DNA from 2 places in the Salinarimonas sp. NSM genome. Region 1 is predicted to be linked to the other one. Evidence: riboswitches for the same ligand, from Rfam matches in the RefSeq annotation. Region 1 holds a riboswitch; the other holds the start of a gene.
The links. A riboswitch is a leader RNA that binds a small molecule or an ion and turns the genes downstream of it on or off. The one in region 1 is predicted to bind thiamine pyrophosphate.
Positions count from the first base shown of each region.

Region 2: it holds a riboswitch for thiamine pyrophosphate, as region 1 does, so the genes downstream of both, thiB (thiamine ABC transporter substrate binding subunit) here and thiM (hydroxyethylthiazole kinase) in region 1, are expected to answer to the same signal.

Region 1 is NZ_JBQTCJ010000025.1:44,735-55,435, reverse strand. It holds gene ACTZWW_RS11140 (hypothetical protein) at 62-313, shown strand; gene ACTZWW_RS11135 (NAD(P)/FAD-dependent oxidoreductase) at 310-1,548, opposite strand; gene ACTZWW_RS11130 (hypothetical protein) at 1,693-2,679, shown strand; gene rpe (ribulose-phosphate 3-epimerase) at 2,693-3,367, shown strand; gene ACTZWW_RS11120 (hypothetical protein) at 3,364-4,302, shown strand; gene ACTZWW_RS11115 (papain-like cysteine protease family protein) at 4,417-4,995, shown strand; TPP riboswitch at 5,080-5,185, shown strand; gene thiM (hydroxyethylthiazole kinase) at 5,175-5,978, shown strand; gene thiE (thiamine phosphate synthase) at 5,975-6,673, shown strand; gene thiD (bifunctional hydroxymethylpyrimidine kinase/phosphomethylpyrimidine kinase) at 6,670-7,467, shown strand; gene ACTZWW_RS11095 (TRAP transporter substrate-binding protein) at 7,454-8,536, shown strand; gene ACTZWW_RS11090 (ribonuclease activity regulator RraA) at 8,623-9,327, shown strand; gene ACTZWW_RS11085 (YdcF family protein) at 9,346-10,227, shown strand; gene ACTZWW_RS11080 (tripartite tricarboxylate transporter TctB family protein) at 10,536-10,701, opposite strand, start outside.
Region 2 is NZ_JBQTCJ010000012.1:7,738-18,438, forward strand. It holds gene ACTZWW_RS06920 (ribose-phosphate pyrophosphokinase) at 1-875, shown strand, start outside; gene ACTZWW_RS06925 (SDR family oxidoreductase) at 889-1,599, shown strand; gene ACTZWW_RS06930 (TVP38/TMEM64 family protein) at 1,613-2,398, opposite strand; gene ACTZWW_RS06935 (thiamine ABC transporter ATP-binding protein) at 2,472-3,188, opposite strand; gene ACTZWW_RS06940 (thiamine/thiamine pyrophosphate ABC transporter permease ThiP) at 3,182-4,759, opposite strand; gene thiB (thiamine ABC transporter substrate binding subunit) at 4,756-5,793, opposite strand; TPP riboswitch at 5,857-5,964, opposite strand; gene trpA (tryptophan synthase subunit alpha) at 6,040-6,864, opposite strand; gene trpB (tryptophan synthase subunit beta) at 6,923-8,164, opposite strand; gene ACTZWW_RS06960 (phosphoribosylanthranilate isomerase) at 8,161-8,859, opposite strand; gene ligD (DNA ligase D) at 8,995-10,701, opposite strand, start outside.

The DNA.
Region 1 (10,701 bases):
ATGAATGCGGCACATCTAAGTAAGGAAGCCTTATCGTTCGGTTCAAGTCGGGAGGACGCCGATGGCCCGGGTCGCCAGGAAGCGCATGACGCAGACATGGCGCGATGCCGTGGCCGCGCAGGCCGGGCCGGATGCCGCGGTGGTCGTCGCCGCCTTCGATTCGGCGCTCGCGGCGGGCCGCGCCGAGCACGTCGCCGCCTACGAGGCGCTCGCCGCCCACGGGCGCCTCGACGACGTCGACCTGCCCGGCGACCCGAGCCGCTCCCTGGCGGAGGCCGAGGAGGCGCAGATCGCGCCCGACGACGAAGGCTAGAACCGGTCGGCCCGGAACCAGTAGGGATCGGCGCAGGGCACCGCGTCCGTCATCAGCTCGGCGAGGAGCCGGCCGGTGACAGGCCCGAGCGTGAAGCCGTGGTGGTTGTGGCCGAAGGCGAACCAGAGGCCGCGGTGCCTCGGCGCCGGGCCGATGACCGGGCGCATGTCCGGCAGGCAGGGCCGCGCGCCGAGCCAAGGCTTCTCCTCGGCCCGCGTGCCGAGCGGGAAGATCTCGCGCGCGAGCGGCTCGGCGCGGTCGACCTGCACGGGCGTCGGCGGCGCGTCGCGATGGGCGAACTCGGCGCCCGTCGTCATGCGCACGCCCCGCGTCATCGGCGCGAGGACGAAGCCGGCATCCGTGTCGAAGACCGGATGGTTGAGGACCGCGTTGCCCTGCGGCTTGTAGTGCATGTGGTAGCCGCGCTTCACCGCGAGCGGGATCGCGTAGCCGAGCGGCTTGAACACGTCGTCCGACCACGGCCCGAGCGCGATCACCGCCTCCGCAGCGGACAGCCGCCCGCCCTCGGTCTGCACCGAGAACCCGCCGCCCTCGGGCCCGAAGCTGCGCGCGTCGCCGTGCACGAAGCGCCCGCCGCGCTGGAGGAAGAGCCGCGCGTAGCCCTTCGCGACCGCGCTCGGGTCGGGCACCGTCGCGGGGTCGAGCCAGTGGATGCCGCCGATGATCACGTCGGAGAGGTGCGGCTCGCGGTCGTGCACCTGCGCCTGGTCGAGCACGTCGTAGGCGATGCCGAATGGCTTCGTCGCCTCCGCCTCGCGCAGGGCCTTGTCGAAGGTGCGCTGGGAGCGGAAGCCCTTGATCCAGCCGGTCTTGCGCAGCAGCGGCGCGATCCCGGCGTCGTTCATCAGCTTCTCGTGCTCGGTGACGCACAGCTCGATGAGCGGCAGCATGGCCCGCGTCGCCTCGGCGAGGCCGCGCTTGGAGGAGGCGCGCCAGTAGCGGGCGAGCCAGGGCGCGATTCGCGGCAGGTGGGCGAGATGGTAGTGCGCCTCCGTCGAGCGGTTGAGGCCGTAGCGCACGAGCTTGGCGGGGTCGCGCGGGAACGCGTAGGGCACGATCGAGGCGCGCTCGATCAGCCCGGCGTTGCCGTAGCTCGTCTCCTCGCCGGCCTCGCGCCGGTCGACGAGCGCGACCGAGCGCCCCCGCGCCTGGAGATGCAGCGCGACCGACACGCCGACGATTCCCGCCCCGAGGACCACCACATCCGCACGCATGGATACCGAACCTCGCCCGTGTCCTTCCCGCGCCGTCCGGGTTAAGCCAATTCCGGCCGTCCCGCCATGCCCCCGCGCGCGAAAGCCGCCGTGCGAGGGCGCGTCGCCGGCCGCGAGACGTCATCTCGAGGAGCATCGACCGCCGTGCGTTCCCTCCCCGCCCCGCTCGCCGATCCCCTCGCCTTCGTCGGGCGATGGGGCACGCAGGGGTTCGCGCTCTCGATCTTCGTCGGGCTCGCCCTGCCGCAGTTCGCCGCCGCCGCGCGCCCGCTTCTGGGCCTGACGATCTTCGCCTTCCTCACGATCACCTTCGCGCGCGTCGATCTCGCGGCGCTCGCCGCGCTCGTGCGTCGCCCCGCCCGCATCGGCCTCTCCGCCGCCTGGCTCGTCGCCGCGCCGCCCCTCGTGGCGCTCGCGATCCTCGCGGTCGCGGGGCGCGAGGCGCTCGGGCCCGGGATCGTGCTCGGTCTCGCGCTCTGGGCCGCCGCGCCGCCGATCCTGTCCTCGCCGGCGGTGGCGATGATGCTGAACCTCCCGCCGACGCTCCTCGTGTGCGTGGTCCTGCTCACCACCATGCTCGCGCCGCTGGTCTCGCCGCTCCTCGTCGAGCGGATCGCCGGCGCGGCGGTGGACCTCGACGTGCGCGCCCTCGTCGAGCGCCTCGCGCTGCTGGTCGGCGGCGCGCTCGCGGCCGGCGCGGCTCTGCGCGCGAGCCTCGGCACCGAGCGCATCCGCCGCCACAAGGCGCGCTTCGACGGGCTCGGCGTCCTGTTCTACGCGCTCTTCGCGGTGGCCGCGATGGACGGCGTGCTCGCGGCCATGCTGGACCGCCCCGCCTTCGTCGCCGGCGTGCTCGCGCTCGTCTTCGGCCTCTCTGCGGTGGGCTTCGCCACGAGCCTGCTGGCCCTGCGCATGCTCCCGTCCGCGGAGCGCTTCGTGCTCGGCTACGCCACGGGCCAGCGCAACATCGGCGTCCTCGTCGCGGCGCTGGGCGCGGCGACGCCGGGGGACACGTTCCTGTTCTTCGCGCTGGCGCAATTCCCGATCTACCTGATGCCGCAGATCGTGAAGCCGGTGGCGGGGCGGCTGGTCGCCCGTCAAGACGCCGTTGCGCCCGCCCCGCCCCCGTGATAGCGCCGGGCGCATGACGCGCGACCTCCTCATCGCCCCCTCCATCCTCTCCGCCGATTTCGGCGCGCTGCGCGCCGAGGTGGCCGCGGTCGCCGAGGCCGGGGGGGACTGGATCCACATCGACGTGATGGACGGGCACTTCGTGCCCAACCTCACCTTCGGCCCCGTCGTCGTGCAGGCGATCCGCCCGGCGACCGCCAAGGTGTTCGACGTCCACCTGATGATCGCGCCCGCCGACCCCTACCTGTCCGCATTCGCGGAGGCGGGTGCGGACGTGATCACCGTGCACGTCGAGGCCGGACCGCACGTGCACCGCTCGCTCCAGGCGATCCGCGGCCTCGGCAAGAAGGCGGGCGTCGCGCTCAACCCGGGCACCCCGGCCGAAGCTATCGCGCCGCTCCTCGACGACGTCGACCTCGTGCTGGCGATGACCGTGAACCCCGGCTTCGGCGGGCAGGCCTTCATCGCCCCCGTGGTCGAGAAGGTGCGCCGTATCAAGGAGATGGTCGGGGATCGCGAGATCGCGATCGAGGTCGACGGGGGCGTGACGCCGCAGACGGCGCCGCTCGTCGCGGCGGCGGGCGCGAACGTGCTCGTCGCGGGCTCCGCCGCCTTCAGGGGCGGCCCCTCCGCCTATGCCGGCAACATCGCCGCGATCCGCGCCGCCGCGGCGGGTGCGCGCGGGTGACCGTGGCCGCGCTCGGCTCGGCCTTCGCGAGAGGCCTCGGCCTCGCCCTCGGCACCGCGGCGATCGTCGCCCTGCGCATCGTCGAGCGCGACGAGGCGCTCTCGCCGCGGACCACCCTCGTGATCGCGCTCTTCGGCGCCGCAGGCCTGCTCGCCGGCGTCGCCGCGACACTGCTCCTGCGCCGCCTCGCGCCCGCAGGCGCCATCCGGCGATCGGCGCTCGCCGCCCTCGCGGGACTCGTGCTCGTGCCCGGCGTCGCCTTCGTGCTGTTCGCGATCGACCGCAACGCCATGGACGTCGTCTGGTCCTTCCGCGAGGACGGGCTTCTCTCGACGCTGCGCCATGCCGTGATCGGGCTGACGATCGACGCCGCCGGCGCCTTCGCCGTCACGGCGCGCCCCTACCTGCTGCCCTGGCCGCTCGCGGCGATCGCGGCCTGCGCGATGCTGACGACGGTCGCCCCCGCCCGGCGACCCGTCGCGCTCGCCGCGACGCTCGTCGCGGCGTGCCTCCTCGTGGGCGCGGCCGACCGTCCGGTGCTCGCCCAAGGGGACATGCACAGCGGCGACGGCTTCAGCGGCGAGCACTGGAGCGGCGGCTCCTGGGACGGCGAGCCGGGCGGCGACGCCGGGCCGGGCGACGGCGCGCCGGTCGACGCGTGGAGCGGCGACGCGTGGAGCGGCGACGCCTGGACGCGCGAGAAGTGCGCGCGCTACACCGCCGCCTGGGACGAGGCCACGCGGCGGCTCGGCACCGACGGCATCTCCGCGGAGTTCATCGCCCGCCACGACGCCTTCATCGCCTCGGGCTGCACCGCGCCCGCGGACGTCTGCCCGCGCTCGGCGGAGGAGCTCGCGCTCGCCAACGTCATGGTCATCCTCGCCATGAATGCCGGGACGGCGAGCACCTTTCCGCCGTTCGCTTGCCGGGATTGAGGGACGGCAACGGGAGGCTTCGGGCGTCACGCGGCCTCGGCAAAACTTTCGATTGCCCGGGCCGAGGGCTCGTGACATCGTAGCCGGAGGACAAGACGCCGGGGGGCGGCCGTCATGACACGTCGCGCATGGGCGAGCGCGATCCGCGCTCTCACCTTCCTCTCGTGCTTTCTCGCGCTCTTCGCGACGCGCGGCGACGAGGCCCGCGCGCAGGTGCTGATCGACAGCATCCGGCTGCCGGTGCCCTACCATCCGCAGGACACGATCGTCTGGTGCTGGGTCGCCAGCGCGAAGATGGCCGCGGAATCGTCCGGGCTGCCGACCCCCGGCCAGTGCCGGATGCTGGAGCTCGCCTACGGCGCGCCGTGCTGCCAACGCCCGGATCTCTGCCTGCGCCCCGGGCACATCAGCGAGATCTCCGGTCTCGTCGGGATGTTCGGCGGCCGCATCAGCACGCTTCAGATCAGCCATTGGGCGCCGGACTTCATCACGCACATGCGCCGGACCGGGCGCCCGATCGTGGCGCACGTGGACGGCAGCCACTTCGTCGTGATCACGGGAATGGACGTCTACCAGACGCCGAACGGGCCGTGGGCCGTGGTGACCTATCACGATCCCTTCGTCGCGCCTGGGATGAAGCAGGACTGGCCGCTCTTCGCACAGCGCATGTCCGTGGTGCTGGCGGTTCACTGAGGCGGCTCTCCTGCGCATCCGACCCATGTCGCCTCGCGCCGCGTACCCCTTGCGCGGGCGGTGAGCGCGCGTTACCTAGCCGCCGACGGTCTCACGGGGTGCCCATGCGGGCTGAGAGGCGCAAATCCGCGCCAACCCATCGAACCTGATCCGGGTCGTGCCGGCGGAGGGAACGAGACATGGACGAGAACGCGCCCGCGCGTGCCGCGTCACATGACATCGCAGCGTATCGGATCGCGGAGCACGCCGCGCGGCTCCTCGCCGAGACCCGCGCCCGCCGCCCGCGGGTGCACGCGCTCACCAACGCCGCCGCGCAGGCCTTCACCGCGAACCTGCTGCTGGCCGCCGGTGCCATCCCCTCGCTGACGATCGCCGCCGAGGAGGCCGGCCACTTCGCGCGACGCGCGAACGCCGTCCTCGTCAACCTCGGCACGCTCGATGCGGAGCGCCGGGCGGGCATCCCCGCTGCTGTCGCCGCCGCGTGCGAGGTCGGACGGCCGATCGTACTCGATCCGGTCTTCGTCGAGGCCTCCCCACCCCGGCTCGCGGTCGCCCGCGATCTCCTCGCGGCGGGCCCCGCGATCCTGCGGCTGAACCCCGGTGAGCTCGAGGCGCTCGCGGGTCGCGCGCCGACCGCCGAGGCGGCTGACGACTTCGCGCGCGATCACGCCTGCGTCGTCGCCCTCACCGGCCCGACCGATCTTGTGACCGACGGCACCCGCGCCGTGCGGATCGCCAACGGACACCCGTTGATGGCCCGCGTCACCGCCATGGGTTGCGCGGGCTCCGCGCTCGTCGCCGCCTTCGCCGCGCTGGAGGACGACGCGCTCGTCGCCGCCGCGGCGGCGCTCCTCGTTCTCGGCGTCGCCGGCGAGATCGCCGGCGGTCGCGCCGCCGGCCCCGGCTCCTTCCCCGCCGCCTACCTCGATGCGCTCGACGCGCTCGACGCGGCGGCGCTCGTATCCCGTGCGAGGGTCTCGTGAATCACGCCGACAGGAACCCCGTCGACCTTCGCCTCTACGCCATCGTCGGCCTCGCGGACGCGCGTGGGCGCGACCTCGTCGATCTCGTCGGGCGGGCGGTGGCGGGCGGGGCGACGCTGGTGCAGCTGCGCGAGAAGCACGCGGACACCCGCGCGCTCGTCGATCTCGCCCGCGCACTGCGGACGACGCTCTCCGGCACAGGCGTGCCGCTCCTCGTCAACGACCGCGTCGACGTCGCGCTCGCCGCGGGAGCGGACGGCGTCCATCTCGGCCAGAGCGACATGGACCCGCACGACGCGCGCCGCCTGCTCGGGCCCGACGCGATCATCGGGTGGACGTTGAAGACGCCCGATCACGCCCGCGCGCTCGCGCAGGTCCCCGTCGACTACGGCTGCATCGGCGGCGTCTTCGCCACGACGTCGAAGGACAACCCCGATCCGCCGATCGGGCTCTCGGGCCTCGCCGCGGTCTCCGCCGCAGGCCGCGCGGCCGTGCCGGGCCTGCCCATGGGCGCCATCGCCGGCATCGACGAGACGAACGCCCGCTCGGTGATCGGCGCGGGCGCGGACGGCGTCGCCGTCATCTCCGCGCTGTTCGGCGCGCCCGATCCCGCCGCCGCCGCGGCGCGCCTGCGTCGCCATGTCGACGAGGCGCTCGCCGCCCGCGGCGCTCGAGCCGACGAGGAGACCACATGACCGCCATCGCCCTCACCATCGCCGGCTCGGATTCGGGCGGCGGAGCCGGCATCCAGGCCGACCTGAAGACCTTCTCCGCCCGCGGCGTCTACGGCGCGAGCGTGATCGCCGCGCTCACCGCGCAGAACACCCGCGGCGTCCAGGGCATCCACGACGTCCCGCCGGACTTCGTCGCCGCACAGATGGACAGCGTGCTGTCGGACCTGAAGGTCGACGCGGTGAAGATCGGCATGCTGTCGAAGCCCGCCGTGATCGAGACGGTCGCCGCCGGCCTGGACCGGCACGGCGTGTCCTGCGTGGTGCTCGATCCCGTGATGGTCGCGGCGTCCGGCGACAAGCTCCTGTCGGACGACGCGATCGAGACGCTGCGCGCCGTCCTCCTGCCCCGCGCGCTCGTGCTCACCCCGAACCTGCCGGAGGCGGCGGCGCTGCTCGGCGAGCCCGTCGCCGAGGACGAGGACGCCATGCGCGCCCAGGGCGAGCGGCTGCTGGCGCTCGGCCCCGAGGCGGTGCTGATCAAGGGCGGCCACGCCTCGGGGCCGGAGAGCGTCGACCTGCTGGTCGAGCCGCGGGGCGTCACGCGGCTCGTCGCCCCGCGGATCGCGACGCGCAACACGCACGGGACCGGCTGCACGCTGTCCTCGGCGATCGCGGCCGAGCTCGCGAAGGGCGCCTCCCTCGCCGAGTCCGCACGCGCGGCCAAGGCGTGGCTCGCCGGCGCGATCGCCGCGGCCGACGGGCTCGAGATCGGGAGCGGGCACGGGCCCGTGCATCATTTCCATGGCATCTGGTAACCGCCTCACCCGCCGCGGCGCGCTCGGCCTCGCCGGCGGCGCGCTCGCTGCCCCCGCTCTCGTGCGGGCGCAGGACGCGCCGATCCGCTGGCGCCTCGTGACCTCCTGGCCGCGCGGCCAGGCCGGACCCGGCGTGACGGCGCAGCGCATCGTCGATCGCATCAACGCCATGTCCGGCGGGCGGCTCGTGGTCGACCTCTTCGCCGCGGGCGAGATCGTGCCGGCCTTCTCGGTGCTCGACGCGGTCTCGAACGGCACCGTCGAGGCCGGCCACAGCGCATCGCTCTACTGGCAGGGCCGCATGCCCGAAGCGGCCTTCTTCACCACCGTCCCTTTCGGGCTCGGGCCGATCGAGCACCAGGCCTGGCTCGCCTTCGGCGGCGGGCAGGCGCTGTGGGAGGAGCTCTACGGACGCGTCGGCGTGACGCCCTTCCTGGCGGGCAATACCGGCCCGTGCATGGGCGGCTTCTTCCGACGGCCGATCGGGAGCCTCGCCGACGTCGCGGGCCTGCGCATCCGCGTCGCCGGGCTCGGCGCGCGGGTCTACGAGCGGCTCGGCGCGACGCCGGTGACGATCCCCGCGGGCGAGACCTACACGGCGCTGGAGCGCGGGACGGTCGACGCCGTCGAGTTCCTCGCGCCGGCGAGCGACTACGAGCTCGGCCTCCACCAGGTCGCACCGCTCTATTACGCCCCCGGCTTCGCCAAGCCCAACGGCGCGAGCGAGCTGCTGGTGGGCTCCGACGCCCTCGCCGCCCTGCCCGACGACCTCCGCCGCGTGGTGGCGGAGGCCGCGCAGGCCGAGCACGGGCTCGCGCTGGCCGACGCCCACAGGCGAAACGCCAGCGGGCTCAGGGCCATGCTCTCGGAAGCGGAGGTGCGGCTCGAAGGCTTCCCCGCCGACCTGATGCAGGCCGCGGCCGCGGCCGCCGACGCCGAGATCGACGCCATCGCCGGAGGCTCCGATCTCGCAGCGCGGATCGTCGCGAGCTATCGCGAGGCGCAGGCGCGGATGGCGCCGTGGTCGCGGCTCGAGGCCGACATGGCGCGGGCGCTGGTGCGGGGGTGACGCTCGGGTTACGCGCCCATGACGCCTTCCGCCGAAGCGGCGGGGCGGCTAGGGTGCGCCATCCTCCTCACCCGGACCAAATCCCCATGCCCCTCGACAAGACCATCGCCGACGCCCTCCACGCCGCGACGACCGCGACGCTGACCACCGTGCTGCTCAAGAAGGGCGTGCGCCGCTCCTGGATGTCCGGGCCCAAGGCGGCCTTCGCGACCTCCGAGCGCGTGGTGGGCGAGGCGTTCACGCTGCGCTTCGTGCCGATGCGCGAGGATCTCGCCACGCCGGAGAGCTGGGGCTCGCCCACCTCCACCCGCGCCGCCATCGAGGCGATGCCCGAGGGCGCGATCTGCGTGGCGGATGCGATGGGCGTCACCGATGCCGGCATCTTCGGCGACATCCTGTGCGCGCGCATGAGGAAGCGCGGCGTCAAGGCGCTCGTCACCGACGGCGCCGTGCGCGACGGCGAGGGCGTGCGCGGCACCGGGCTGCCCGTCTGGTGCGACGGCGTCGCCGCGCCCGCGTCGGTCGCGGGGCTGACCTTCGTGGGCTGGGAGCAGCCGATCGGCTGCGGCGGCGTCGCGATCTTTCCCGGCGACGTGATCGTCGCGGACGGGGACGGCGCGGTCGTCATCCCGAAGGCGATGGTCGCAGAGGTCGCGGTCGCGGCCGTCGAGCAGGAGCGGCTCGAGGCCTGGATCATGCGCGAGGTCGAGCGCGGCGTGCCGCTGCCGGGGCTCTATCCGCCCAACGCCGAGACGAAGGCGCGCTTCGAGGCCGAGACGGCCCGGCGCTGAGACGAGGCGGCGATCCCCGTGTTCTTCGTCCTCTCCAAGGTCGTCTGGTTCGTGCTCGCGCCCTCGAACCTGATGCTGATCGCGCTCGTCGCGGGGCTTCTGCTCGCCGGCGTCGCGCGCGCACGCCGCCTCGGGCTCGGGCTCGCCTGGACCGCGGCGGCCGCGCTCGCGCTCTTCGGGCTCTCGCCCGTCGCGAGCCTCCTGATGAACCCGCTCGAGACGCGCTTTCCGCTCTACGCGGAGACCGGGGCGCCGATCGACGGGATCGTCGTGCTCGGCGGGGCGACCGCGCAGGACGCCTCGATCGAGCTCGGCCAGCCCGTCCTCAACGAGGCGGCGGACCGGCTGACCTCCGCCGTCATCCTCGCGGGGCGCCACCCCGACGTGCCGATCGTGCTCTCGGGGGGCAGCTCGAGCCTGATCGGCGCCGATCGCTACACGGAGGCGCAGGCGATGGCGCAGGCGCTCGTCTCCATGGGCGTCGCGCCCGAGCGTCTGGTGATTGAGGATCGCTCGCAGAACACCTTCCAGAACGCCGTCTACTCCCGCGAGGCGGTCGACCCCGCGCCCGGCAGCCGCTGGCTCCTCGTGACGTCCGCCTGGCACATGCCGCGCTCGATGGGCGTGTTCCGGCGCGCGGGCTTCGAGGTCGTGCCCTACCCCACCGACTTCCGGACGGTGGGCGGGCGCGAGGGAACGAGCGGCTTCCGCTCGATCTCCGCCGGGCTCCAGCGCCTCGACGTCGCAATGCGCGAGTACGTGGGGCTCCTCGCCTATCGGCTGACCGGGCGCACCGACGCGCTCTTCCCCGCGCCCGACCACGCCTCGTCAGTCGCGCATGGCATGTACCAACACTCTCAAAATTCTACAACCAATGCCGAACTCTGTTCTTCGACCTAAAGGACGTGGATTTGAAAATGATAGGCTTCGGAACAGTTCTCTCATTATTTGCTCCGGTCTATTTTGGCTTCAAGGGCGTTCCTTATCTGTTTGTGATAGGGTGGGCTCTATTGTGCGCCATCGGCTGGATGTGGAACCGACGCGGCGGCCTGAAGGCCTCAAGGGCGCAGGTTTATGGTTCAGACGAGAATTCCGGATTTGCAAGATTTGCAACCGTCATGATATATTTTTCGGTGGCGGCTGTATTCTTGATAACGCATTCTGTACTGTATTTCCTCGTCTCGATGTTCACATAACTTTGGGCGGCCTCAGAACAGCACGCCGCGGGGCACGGGCACGAGCAGCACCTCGACGAAGAGCAGCCAGAAGCCCCCGACGAGCGCCAGCGCCGCGGCGACGTAGGCCGCCGTGCGCTTCGCGGTCCAGGCATCGTACTCGGCGATGGCGAGGACGGCGAGGAAGCCCGCGATCGAG
Region 2 (10,701 bases), on a different contig from region 1:
TCGACGTCCCGCTCGCGCGCTGCCTGGTCAAGCGGTTCGCGGACATGGAGATCTTCGTCGAGCTCCAGGAGAACGTGCGCGGCGAGGACGTGTTCATCGTCCAGTCGACGTCGTTCCCGGCGAACGACCACCTGATGGAGCTCCTGATCCTGATCGACGCGTGCCGCCGCTCGTCGGCCAAGCGCATCACGGCGGTGATCCCGTATTTCGGCTACGCGCGCCAGGACCGGCGTACCGCCGGCCGCACGCCGATCTCGGCCAAGCTCGTCGCGAACCTGATCACCGAATCCGGCGCCGACCGCGTGCTGACGCTCGACCTGCACGCCGGCCAGATCCAGGGCTTCTTCGACATCCCCACCGACAACCTCTTCGCCGCCCCCGTGATCACCCGCGACATCAAGGAGCGGCTGCCCGCGGGCGAGCGCATGGTGGTCTCGCCGGACGTCGGCGGCGTGGTGCGCGCCCGTGCGCTGTCCAAGCGCCTCGAGACGACGCTCGCCATCGTCGACAAGCGCCGCGACCGGCCGGGCGAGTCCGAGGTGATGAACATCATCGGCGAGGTGCGCGGGCGCTCCTGCATCCTCATCGACGACATCATCGATTCGGGCGGCACGCTGTGCAACGCCGCGGAAGCCCTGCTCGCGGAAGGCGCCACCGAGGTCTCCGCCTACATCACCCACGGCGTGCTCTCCGGCGGGGCGGTCTCGCGCATCGCGAACTCCAAGCTCAAGGAGCTCGTGATCACGGATTCGATCATGCCGACCGAAGCCGTGAAGGTCGCCCGCAACATCCGCGTCGTCTCCATCGCGCCCCTGATGGGCGAGGCCATCGCCCGCACCGCGAGCGAGAGCTCGGTGTCGAGCCTGTTCGATTGAGGCGGGGGCGGGCATGAATGCGTCTGCGCGGAAGGTCGCCCTCGTCACCGCCGGCGGGTCCGGCATGGGGGCGGACGCCGCGCGTCGCCTCGCGGCCGACGGCTTCCGTATCGGCATACTGTCCTCGTCCGGCAAGGGCGAGGCGCTCGCCGGCGCGCTCGGCGGGTTCGGCGTCACCGGCTCGAACCAGGTGGTGGCCGATCTCGCGCGGCTCGTCGACGGCGCCATGGCGCGCTGGGGCCGGGTGGACGTGCTCGTGAACTCCGCCGGGCACGGGCCCAAGGGCGACGTGCTCGCCATCCCCGACGAGGACTGGCACGCGGGGATGGACGTCTACCTCCTCAACGTCGTGCGTCCGACCCGGCTGGTGACGCCGATCATGCAGGCGCAGGGCGGGGGCGCGATCGTCAGCATCTCCAGCTTCGCCGCCGTGGAGCCTGACCCGGTCTTCCCGACGTCCGCCGTGTTCCGCGCCGGGCTCGCGGCCTTCACCAAGCTCTACGCGGATCGCTACGCGCCGGACAACATCCGGATGAACAACGTGCTCCCGGGCTTCGTCGACAGCCTGCCCGAGAGCGAGGCGCGCCGCGCCCGCATCCCGATGGGGCGCTACGCGAAGGCCGCGGAGGTGTCCTCGCTCGTCGCCTGGCTCGCCTCGGAGGAGGGCGCCTACATGACCGGGCAGAACCTGCGCCTCGACGGCGGGCTGACGCGCTCGCTGTGAGGGAGGCGCGCGGTCACCCCCGCGCCGCCCGCTCCCGCCAGCGGCGCACCACGACGGGGATCAGCGCCAGCACCGCGAGACCGACGAGCGCGGTGATCACCTCCGGCGTGAGCACGCCCCGCGCGGAGAGCTCGCCGCCCTGGGCGATCACGCTCTCGAAGCCGGCTCCCACCGAGGCGAAGACGAAGGCGCCGGGCACGATGCCGATCAGCGTCGCCACGACGTAGGTGCGCAGGGGAACGCCCAGGAAGGCCGGGGCGAGGTTGACGACGAAGAATGGGAAGACCGGGACGAGCCGCAGGAAGAGCAGGTAGTTGAACGCGTCCTTTCGGAAGCCCTCCGCCATGCGGGCGATCGCGCCGCCCGCCTTCTCGCGCAGGGCGTCGCCGAGCGCCGTGCGCGCGATCAGGAAGACGCCGGTCGCGCCGATCGTCGCGCCGACGACCGCGAAGGCGGTGCCGGCGAAGACGCCGAACAGGAAGCCCCCCGTCATCGTCAGCACCGCGCCGCCCGGCAGCGAGGCCGCCACCACGATCGCGTAGACCGCCACGTAGGCGAGTGCCGCCAGCACGAAGCCGTCGGCGACGAAGGCCTGCAGCCGCTCGGAATTGGTGCGCAGCGTCTCGAAGGAGACGTACTCGTCGAGCCCCAGCGCGAAGGCGCCGGCGATCACCGCGGCGAGCACCGCGAGCGGGCCGAACCGGCGCAGCATCCCCCGGGCGGGCCTGGCCCCGGCTCGGCCGGAATCGGCGGAGGCGCCGGCGCGCGTGTCGTCCTGTGTGTCCTGCATCGCGGTCATCGTCTTTCTCCCGGTGTCGACGCTGCTTCGCACGGGCACCGGGCTTGTAACGCGTGGGCGGTTCGGGGGCCGGTCACGACTTCGCGGGCGCGCCGTGACCGACGAAGGCGGCGATCGCCGGATCGCGTGCCGGGTCGAGCGCGGCGCGGGGCACATCCTGCACGAGGACACGCCCGCGCGCCACGAAGGCGAGGGAATCCGCCCGGTCGAGCACGTCCTCGGGCGTGTGGATCGTGATCAGCACGGTGATGCCGCGGGCCCGGCGCAGGGCGTCAACGATGGCGATCATCTCGCGGCGCAGGCCGGGATCGAGGGCGCCGAACGGCTCGTCGAGGAGCAGCAGGGGCTTCTTCGACACGAGCGCGCGCGCGAGCGCCACGCGCTGGCGCTGGCCGCCGGAGAGCTGCTCGGGTCGGCGTTCCGCGAGCCCCGCGAGGTCGACCGCCGCGAGCGCGTCGGCCACGCGCGCGCGATCGGCCTCGCCGAGGCGCAGCGACGGGCGGATGCCGAGCGCGACGTTCTGCGCCGCGGAGAGGTGCGCGAACAGGTTGTTGTCCTGGAACATCATCGCCACCGGCCGCTCGGCCGGCGAAAGCGGCAGGAGATCGCGCCCGTCGAAGGCGAGCCGGCCGGAGAGAGGCGTCTCGAAGCCGGCGATCATGTTGAGCAGCGTCGTCTTGCCCCCGCCGGAGGGGCCGACGATGGCGAGCATCGCGCCGGGCGCGGCATCGAGCGTGTAGAGCGCTTCGAAATCCGGCCAGGCGAGGCGGCAGGCGTCGACGATCAGCATCGGGCCATCCGTGTGGCGAAGGCGGAGAGCGCGAAGGCGGCCGCGACGAGCAGGAGCCCGATCGCCGCCGCCTCGTCGAGCCGGTAGGCGCCCAGGCGCTCGTAGAGCAGATAGGGCAGGGTGCGCAGCTCCGCCCCTCCGAAGAGCGCGACGATGCCGAAATCGCCGAAGGAGATCGCGGCCGCGAAGGCGGCGGCGCCGGCGAGCGGACGGCGCAGCACCGGCCAGTCGACGATGGCGAGGCGACGCAGGCCGGTGAGCCCGAGCAGGGCCGCCAGCCGGCCGTGGCGCTCGGCGCTCGTGGCCAGCGCCGGGGCGAGGAATCGGTAGGCGAAGGGCAGGGCGCCGATGGCGTTGACGAGGGGGAGCAGCAGGAAACCGGCCTCCGTTGCGCCGACCCGTCCGCGCAGGAGCAGGAAGAGCCCCGCCGTCAGTGCGAAGGGCGGGATCGCCAGCACCAGCGCGGGCAGCACGTCGTAGGCCGCAGCGAGCCGCCCGCGCCGTCGCTCCCGCGCCGCCTGCGCCGCTCCCGCGAGGGCGATCGCCATCGCGCAGGCGAGCACGGCCGAGACGAGCGCGATCGCGAGGCTCGTCGTCGCGGCGCGGGCGAGGTCGCCGTCGAGCACCCGCGGCAGCGCGGCTGCGCCCTCGAGCGTCGCTGCGAGCAGCGGCAGGACGAGCGCGCCGCCGAGGAGGAGCACCGCCGCGTCGAGCCGGCGCAGGCGCCGGTCGCCGGCGTCCGGGCGCGCGATCGGCAGGCGCTCGGTCGGGGCGACGGGCGCGCGCGTCACCGCCCAGTGCAGGACGAGGGTCAGCGACAGGCAGACGGCGAGCTGGAGGCCCGCGAGCATCGCCGCACGGGCGAAGTCGAGCTCGACCCGCAGCGCCGAGAAGATCGCCACCTCCAGCGTCGCCTTGCCCGGCCCGCCGCCGAGCGTCAGCACTATGGCGAAGCTCGTGAAGCACAGTAGGAAGACGAGCCCGGCGAGGCCCGGCGTCTCCCGCTTCAGGATGGGCCAGTCGAGATGCGCGAAGGTCGCCCGCGGCCCGAAGCCGAGGATCGCGGCGAGCCGCCAGTGCTCCGCGGGCGCGCGCGACAGCGCGTCGAGGTAGACCCGCGCGGCGAGCGTCGCGTTGAGGAAGACGTGGGCGATGAGGATGCCGGGCCAGCCGAACGGGTTCGGCCGCAGCGGAAGCCCCGCCGCCTGGAGCCCCGCCGCCAGCCATCCCGAGCGGCCGTAGACGGCGACGACCGAGAACACGACCACGATCGCCGGCATCACCGCCGCCGCGCCGAGCGCCGCCAGCGCGAGGCTGCGCCCCGGGAAGCGCCGCCGCGCCAGCGCCAGCGCCAGCGCCGCGCCGAGGGCGAGCGACAACAGCGTCGAGAGGGTGGCCTGGCCGAGCGAGAAGACCAGGATGCGGCGCAGGTACGCGTCGAGCGCGAGCACGCTCGGCCGGTCCTGCGCCGCCCCGATCAGCGCGCCGAAGGCGGCCGCGGCGAGGGCCGCGAGCGCGAGCGCGACGAGCGCGCCGGGATGCGGCGGGCGCAGGCCGCGCGCGCGCCTCACCGTGTCGTCGCCTCGAGCCAGGCGTCGATCAGCGCCCGGCGCTCGGCGGAGACGCGTTCGGGATCGAACAGGAAGGCCGCATCCGGCGCGATCAGCCCCTCGAAGCTCTCCGGCAGCCCGTCGTCGGGCAGGCGCGCCGGGTACATCCAGTTGCCTTCGGGGATGAGGCTCTGGAAGCCGTCCGAGAGCATGAAACGCAGGAAGTCGCGGGCGAGCTCGGGCGTGTCGGTCGCGCGCGTCGCGCCGGCGATCTCGACGTGCAGGTAGTGCCCTTCCGTGAAGCGGGCGGCCTCGTAGCGGGTCTCCCCCTCGACGGAGCGATGGTAGGCGGGCGAGGTCGCGTACGACAGCACCATGTCCGCCTCGCCCTCGAGGAACAGGCCGTAGGCCTCCGACCAGCCGGTCGTGAAGGTCACGACGCGCGGCGTCAGGGCGGCCCAGGCGTCGGCCATCCCCTCCCCGAAGACGGCGCTCGACCAGAGCAGCAGCCCGAAGCCCGGCGCGCTCGTGCGCGGGTCCTGGAGCACGACGCGCGGCCCGTCGGGGTCGTTGAACAGCGCCTCCAGGCTCTCCGGCGGGGCCGCGAGCCGGGTCGTGTCGTAGACGAAGGCGAGATGGCCCCAGTCGTAGGGCAGGAAGATCTCGTTCTCCCAGGCGACCGGCATGTCGAGCGCGCCCGGGTCGACGCCGTGGGGCGCGAACAGGCCGAGCGCGCGGGCTTCCGCCGCGAGGTTCATGTCCAGGCCGAGCACGACGTCGGCCTGGGTCGAGGGACCCTCCAGCCGCAGGCGGCCGAGCAGCGAGCCGGCGTCGTCGGCGGTCACCCAGTCGAGATCGCAGCCGCAGGACGCCTCGAAGCGCTCGGCGATGGCCTCGCCCGGGCCGTAGCGGCCGACGAAGGAGGAATAGGTGTAGACCGTGAGCGTCGGTCGGTCCTGCGCGGCGGCTGGTGCGTAGGGTGCGACGAGCGCGCCGCCGAGCAGCGCGGCGAGGATGGGGAGACGGGCGGGAACGAGGCGGGCTCGGGTGTGCATCGGCGGCTCCGGTTCGCGAGAGCCGGGGCGCGACGGGCGACGATGTGCGGAGGCGGCCGCAGCGCGCGGCCCGTCGCTCATCCCTACGCCGGCACGACCCGGATCAGGTTCGACGGGTTGGCGCGCACCCGCGCCTCTCAGCTCCCGTGCGGAGCACCCCGTGAGACAGCCCGGGTGTAGACCCGCCCGCGCGCCGGCGCAAGCGTCCCCGTACGACATCTTCCGTTCAGAGAGGAGCCGGGCGGGTCAGCGGGCGGCGCTGCGCACGCCCTCGGCCAGCTCGCCCACGAGGCGGGCGACGCCCTGCACGGTCTCGGCCGTCGCGGCGCCGTCCTCGAGGCTCGCCTCGAGCGTCGCGACGAGCGCGGAGCCGACGACGACGCCGTCGGCGCCCTGCGCGATGGCGGCGGCGTGGGCGCCGGTCTTGACGCCGAAGCCGACCACCACGGGCAGGTCGGTGTGGCGCTTGATGCGCTCGACCGCGCTCGCGACCTTGCCGAAGTCCGGCGTCGCCGCGCCGGTGATGCCGGTGATGGAGACGTAGTAGACGAAGCCCGCCGTGTTCGCGAGCACCGCCGGCAGGCGCCGGTCGTCGGTCGTCGGGGTGGCGAGGCGGATGAAGGCGAGGCCCGCCTCGAGGGCGGGGAGGCACAGCTCGGCGTCCTCCTCCGGCGGCAGGTCGACGACGATCATGCCGTCGACGCCCGCCGCCTTCGCGTCGGCGAGGAAGCGCGGCACGCCGTACTGGTAGATCGGGTTGAAGTAGCCCATCAGGATGACGGGGGTCTCGGCGTCCTCGGCGCGGAAGCGGCGCACGAGATCGAGCGTCTTCGCGGTCGTCTGCCCGGCCCTCAGCGCGCGCAGGCCCGCGGCCTGGATCGCCGGGCCGTCCGCCATCGGGTCGGTGAAGGGCAGGCCGACCTCCAGGATGTCCGCCCCCGCCTTCGGCAGGGCGCGCAGGACCGCGAGCGAGGTCTCCGGGTCGGGATCGCCGGCCATGACGTAGGTGACGAGGGCGGCGCGGCCCTCCGCGCGGGCCTTGGCGAAGCGGGTGTCGATGCGGGCGGTCATGGCGTGCGTTCCGATGGGCGGCGGGCGGGCGGCTCGGCGAGCGGCTTCGCGAGCGGGCTCACAACCCGCCCCGCAGATGCTCCGCCACGGTGAAGATGTCCTTGTCGCCGCGCCCGCACAAGTTGATCACCATCAGGTGGTCGCGCGGCTTGTCCGCGGCGATCTCCACAGCCTTGGCGATGGCGTGGGCCGGCTCGAGGGCCGGGATGATGCCCTCGAGCTTCGACATCAGCTGGAAAGCGGCGAGCGCCTCGTCGTCGCGCGCGGAGAGGTAGGTCACGCGCCCGACGTCCGCGAGCCAGGAATGCTCGGGGCCGATGCCGGGATAGTCGAGCCCCGCCGAGATCGAGTGGGCGTCGGTGATCTGCCCGTCCTCGTTCATGAGGAGGTAGGTGCGGTTGCCGTGCAGCACGCCGGGCCTGCCGCCGGAGATCGAGGCGGCGTGCTCACCGGTGTCGACGCCGCGCCCGGCCGCCTCGACGCCGTAGATCGCGACGCTCTCGTCGTCGAGGAAGGGGTGGAAGAGGCCGATGGCGTTCGAGCCGCCGCCGATCGCGGCGATCAGCGAATCCGGCAGGCGGCCTTCCGCCTCCTGCATCTGCCAGCGCACCTCGTCGCCGATGACGCACTGGAAGTCGCGCACCATGGCGGGGTAGGGATGCGGGCCGGCGACCGTGCCGATGCAGTAGAACGTGGTCTCGACGTTGGTCACCCAGTCGCGCAGGGCCTCGTTCATCGCGTCCTTGAGCGTCTTCGAGCCGGAATGGCAGGGCACCACGGTGGCGCCGAGCATCTCCATGCGGAAGACGTTGGGCTTCTGCCGCTCGACGTCGACCGCGCCCATGTAGACGATGCACTCGAGCCCGAAGCGCGCACACAGCGTCGCGGTGGCGACGCCGTGCTGGCCCGCGCCCGTCTCGGCGATGATCCGCTTCTTGCCCATGCGCCGGGCGAGCAGGATCTGTCCGAGCACGTTGTTCACCTTGTGCGCGCCGGTATGATTGAGCTCGTCGCGCTTGAGGTAGATCTTCGCGCCCTTGTCGGGCGCCGCCGTCTCGCGCACGTGCTCGGTCAGCCGCTCGGCGTAGTAGAGCGGGCTCGGACGGCCGACGTAGTGCGTGGCGTAGGCGCGCAGCTCGCGCTCGAACTCCGGGTCGGCCTTGGCCGCCTCGTAGGCCGCCTGGAGCTCGAGGATGTTCGGCATCAGGGTCTCGGCCACGAAGCGGCCGCCGTAGATGCCGAAATGCCCGGTCTCGTCCGGGCCGTTGCGGAAGGAATTGGGCTTCTGCGGAGCGGTCACGGCGTTCCTGCCTCGTCCTGTGCGCGCCAGGCGGCGCGGGCGGCGGCCCCGAAGGCCGCGATGGCGATGGGGTCCTTCGATCCCGGCGCGGTCTCGACGCCGGAGGAGACGTCGACGGCGCGCATGCCCGTGGCTGCGATCGCGGCGCCGACGTTGTAGGCCGTCAGCCCCCCGGAGAGCATGGCGGGCCGGCCCGGATCGAGGGCGGCGACGAGCCGCCAGTCGAAGGCGAGCCCGTTGCCGCCGGGCAGCGCCGAGGGGTCCTTCGGCGGCTTGGCGTCGAACAGCAGGCGGTCGCACACGGCGGCGTAGGGCGCCACGCGGCCGAGGTCCGCCTCCTCGGCGATGCCGATCGCCTTCATCACGGGGATGCCGAAGCGCTCCCGGATGGCGGCGACCCGCTCGGGCGTCTCGCCGCCGTGGAGCTGGAGGAGATCGGGGCGCACCCGTTCGGCGAGGGCGCAGAGGAGGTCGTCGTCCGGATCCACCACGAGCGCCACCGCCTCGGCGCGCCCGCGCGCCCGCTCGGCGAGCGCGGCGGCGGCGTCGAGCGCGACGTGCCGGGGGGAGCGGGGGAAATGCACGAGCCCGACCATGTCGGCGCCCGCCGCGAGCGCCGCATCCAGCGTCTCGAGCGTGCTCAGGCCGCAGATCTTGACGAGGCCGGTGGCGCTCGCGGAGGAAGGGCTGCTCATGGGCGAGAGGCTTACGTCAGGGGGCGGGGCTTGTGAAGGGGGCGGCCGGTCGCGGGCGCGGCGCTCGCGCCGTCCGGCGACCCCGCGTCCTCCCCGCAGGGAAGGAGGCCGCGCGGAGGTGGCGGTCGGTGGGCGTCATTTGCGCCGGCGCGGGGGCTTCGGCAGCGTCTGCTTCGTCTCCGCCAGGCCCGCCCAGGGGTCTCGCTTCAGATGCGCGAGGCGGGCCGGGAGGTTCTCGACCGTGAAGTGGTCCGGCGCGATCTCGGGGCCGAGCTCGTCCCAGGCGAGCGGGGTCGCCACCGGCGCGCCGGGGCGCGCGCGGGTGGAATAGGCGGCGACGGCGGTGGCGCCGCGGCCGTTGCGCAGGTAGTCGATGAAGATCCGGCCCACCCGGGCCTTCCTGGCGAGCGTGTCTGTGTAGCGAGCGGGCTCGTCCTTCGCCATCGCGCGCGCGAGGCCCGCGGCGTACGCCTTGGCCTCCTCCCACCCCGCCTTCGGCACGAGCGGCGCGACCACGTGCAGGCCCTTGCCGCCCGTGGTCTTCACGACGCTCTCGAGCCCGTCGGCGGCGAGCCGCTCGCGCACGGCGCGGGCCGCCTCGATCACCTCGGGAAAGCCGACGTCCTCGCCCGGATCGAGGTCGAAGACCAGCCGGTCGGGCCGCTCGGGGTCGTCGAGGGTCGAGCCCCAGGGGTGGATCTCGAGGACTCCGAACTGGACGAGGCTCACGAGCCCGCGCAGGTCGCGCACGGCGACGAGCCGGTCGTCGCCGACGGTGGGCGTCATCACCGCCCGGTCGAGGCCGGCCCAGGGGTGCTTGGCGAAGAAGCACTCCTTCTGCGCCCCCGCGGGGCAGCGGATGACGGCGAGCGGACGGTTGGCGATCTGCGGCAGGATCCACTCCGCCACCTCGACATAGTAGTCCGCCAGCCCCTGCTTGGTGATTCCCTGGCCCTCCCAGAGGATGCGGTCGGGGCTCGTGAGCTCGATCCCCGCGTAGGCATCGCCGTCGCTCGCGCCCATGGCCTTACCTCCAGCCTTTCCTCGGGCCTTCCCGCGGGCACGCCTCGCCGGCTCGTCCGCCGACGGCGGCGGCGCCTCGCGCACCACCTCGCGCGGGTCCTTGTCCTCGCGCAGGCCCTTGTAGGAGGCGTGCCGCAGGAGGCCGTCGGGCGTCCAGCCCCGCAGCTCGACCTCGGCGACGAGCTCGGGCCGGGCCCAGCGCACCTTCGCGGCGGCGGCGCGCGGGAGCGGCTCGGCGAAGGGCGGCGCGTCCGCGTGCACGGCCTCGATCGCGTCGTGGAGCGCCTTCGCGTCCGCTTCCTTGAAGCCGGTGCCGACCCGGCCGACGTGCACGAGGTCGTCCCCCTCCCAGACGCCCAGCACGAGCGAGCCTACCGCGTTGCGCCGGCTCGTCGCGGGGACGTAGCCGGCGACGACGAATTCCTGACGCGCCGAGCATTTGGTCTTGCGCCAGTCCTCGCCGCGGCCCGAGCGATACGGCCGGTCGGCGCGCTTTGAGATCACGCCCTCGAGGCCGATCCGACAGGCGTGGCGTACCATGGCCTCGCCATCCGCAGCGATGTGCTCCGACAGGCGCACCCGCCCGCCCGCCGGCGCGTCGTCGAGGAGGAGCGCGAGCAGGCGCTTGCGCTCGGCGAGCGGCACGCCGCCGAGATCGACGCCGTCGAGATGGAGGAGATCGAAGGCCTGGTAGACGATCGCCGACGTGTCGCCGGACTTCAGCGCCGCCTGCAGCGCGCCGAAGTCGGACACGCCGCGCGCGTTCTCCACCACGGCCTCGCCGTCGATCAGCGCGGTGCCGAGGCCGAGCCCCGCCAG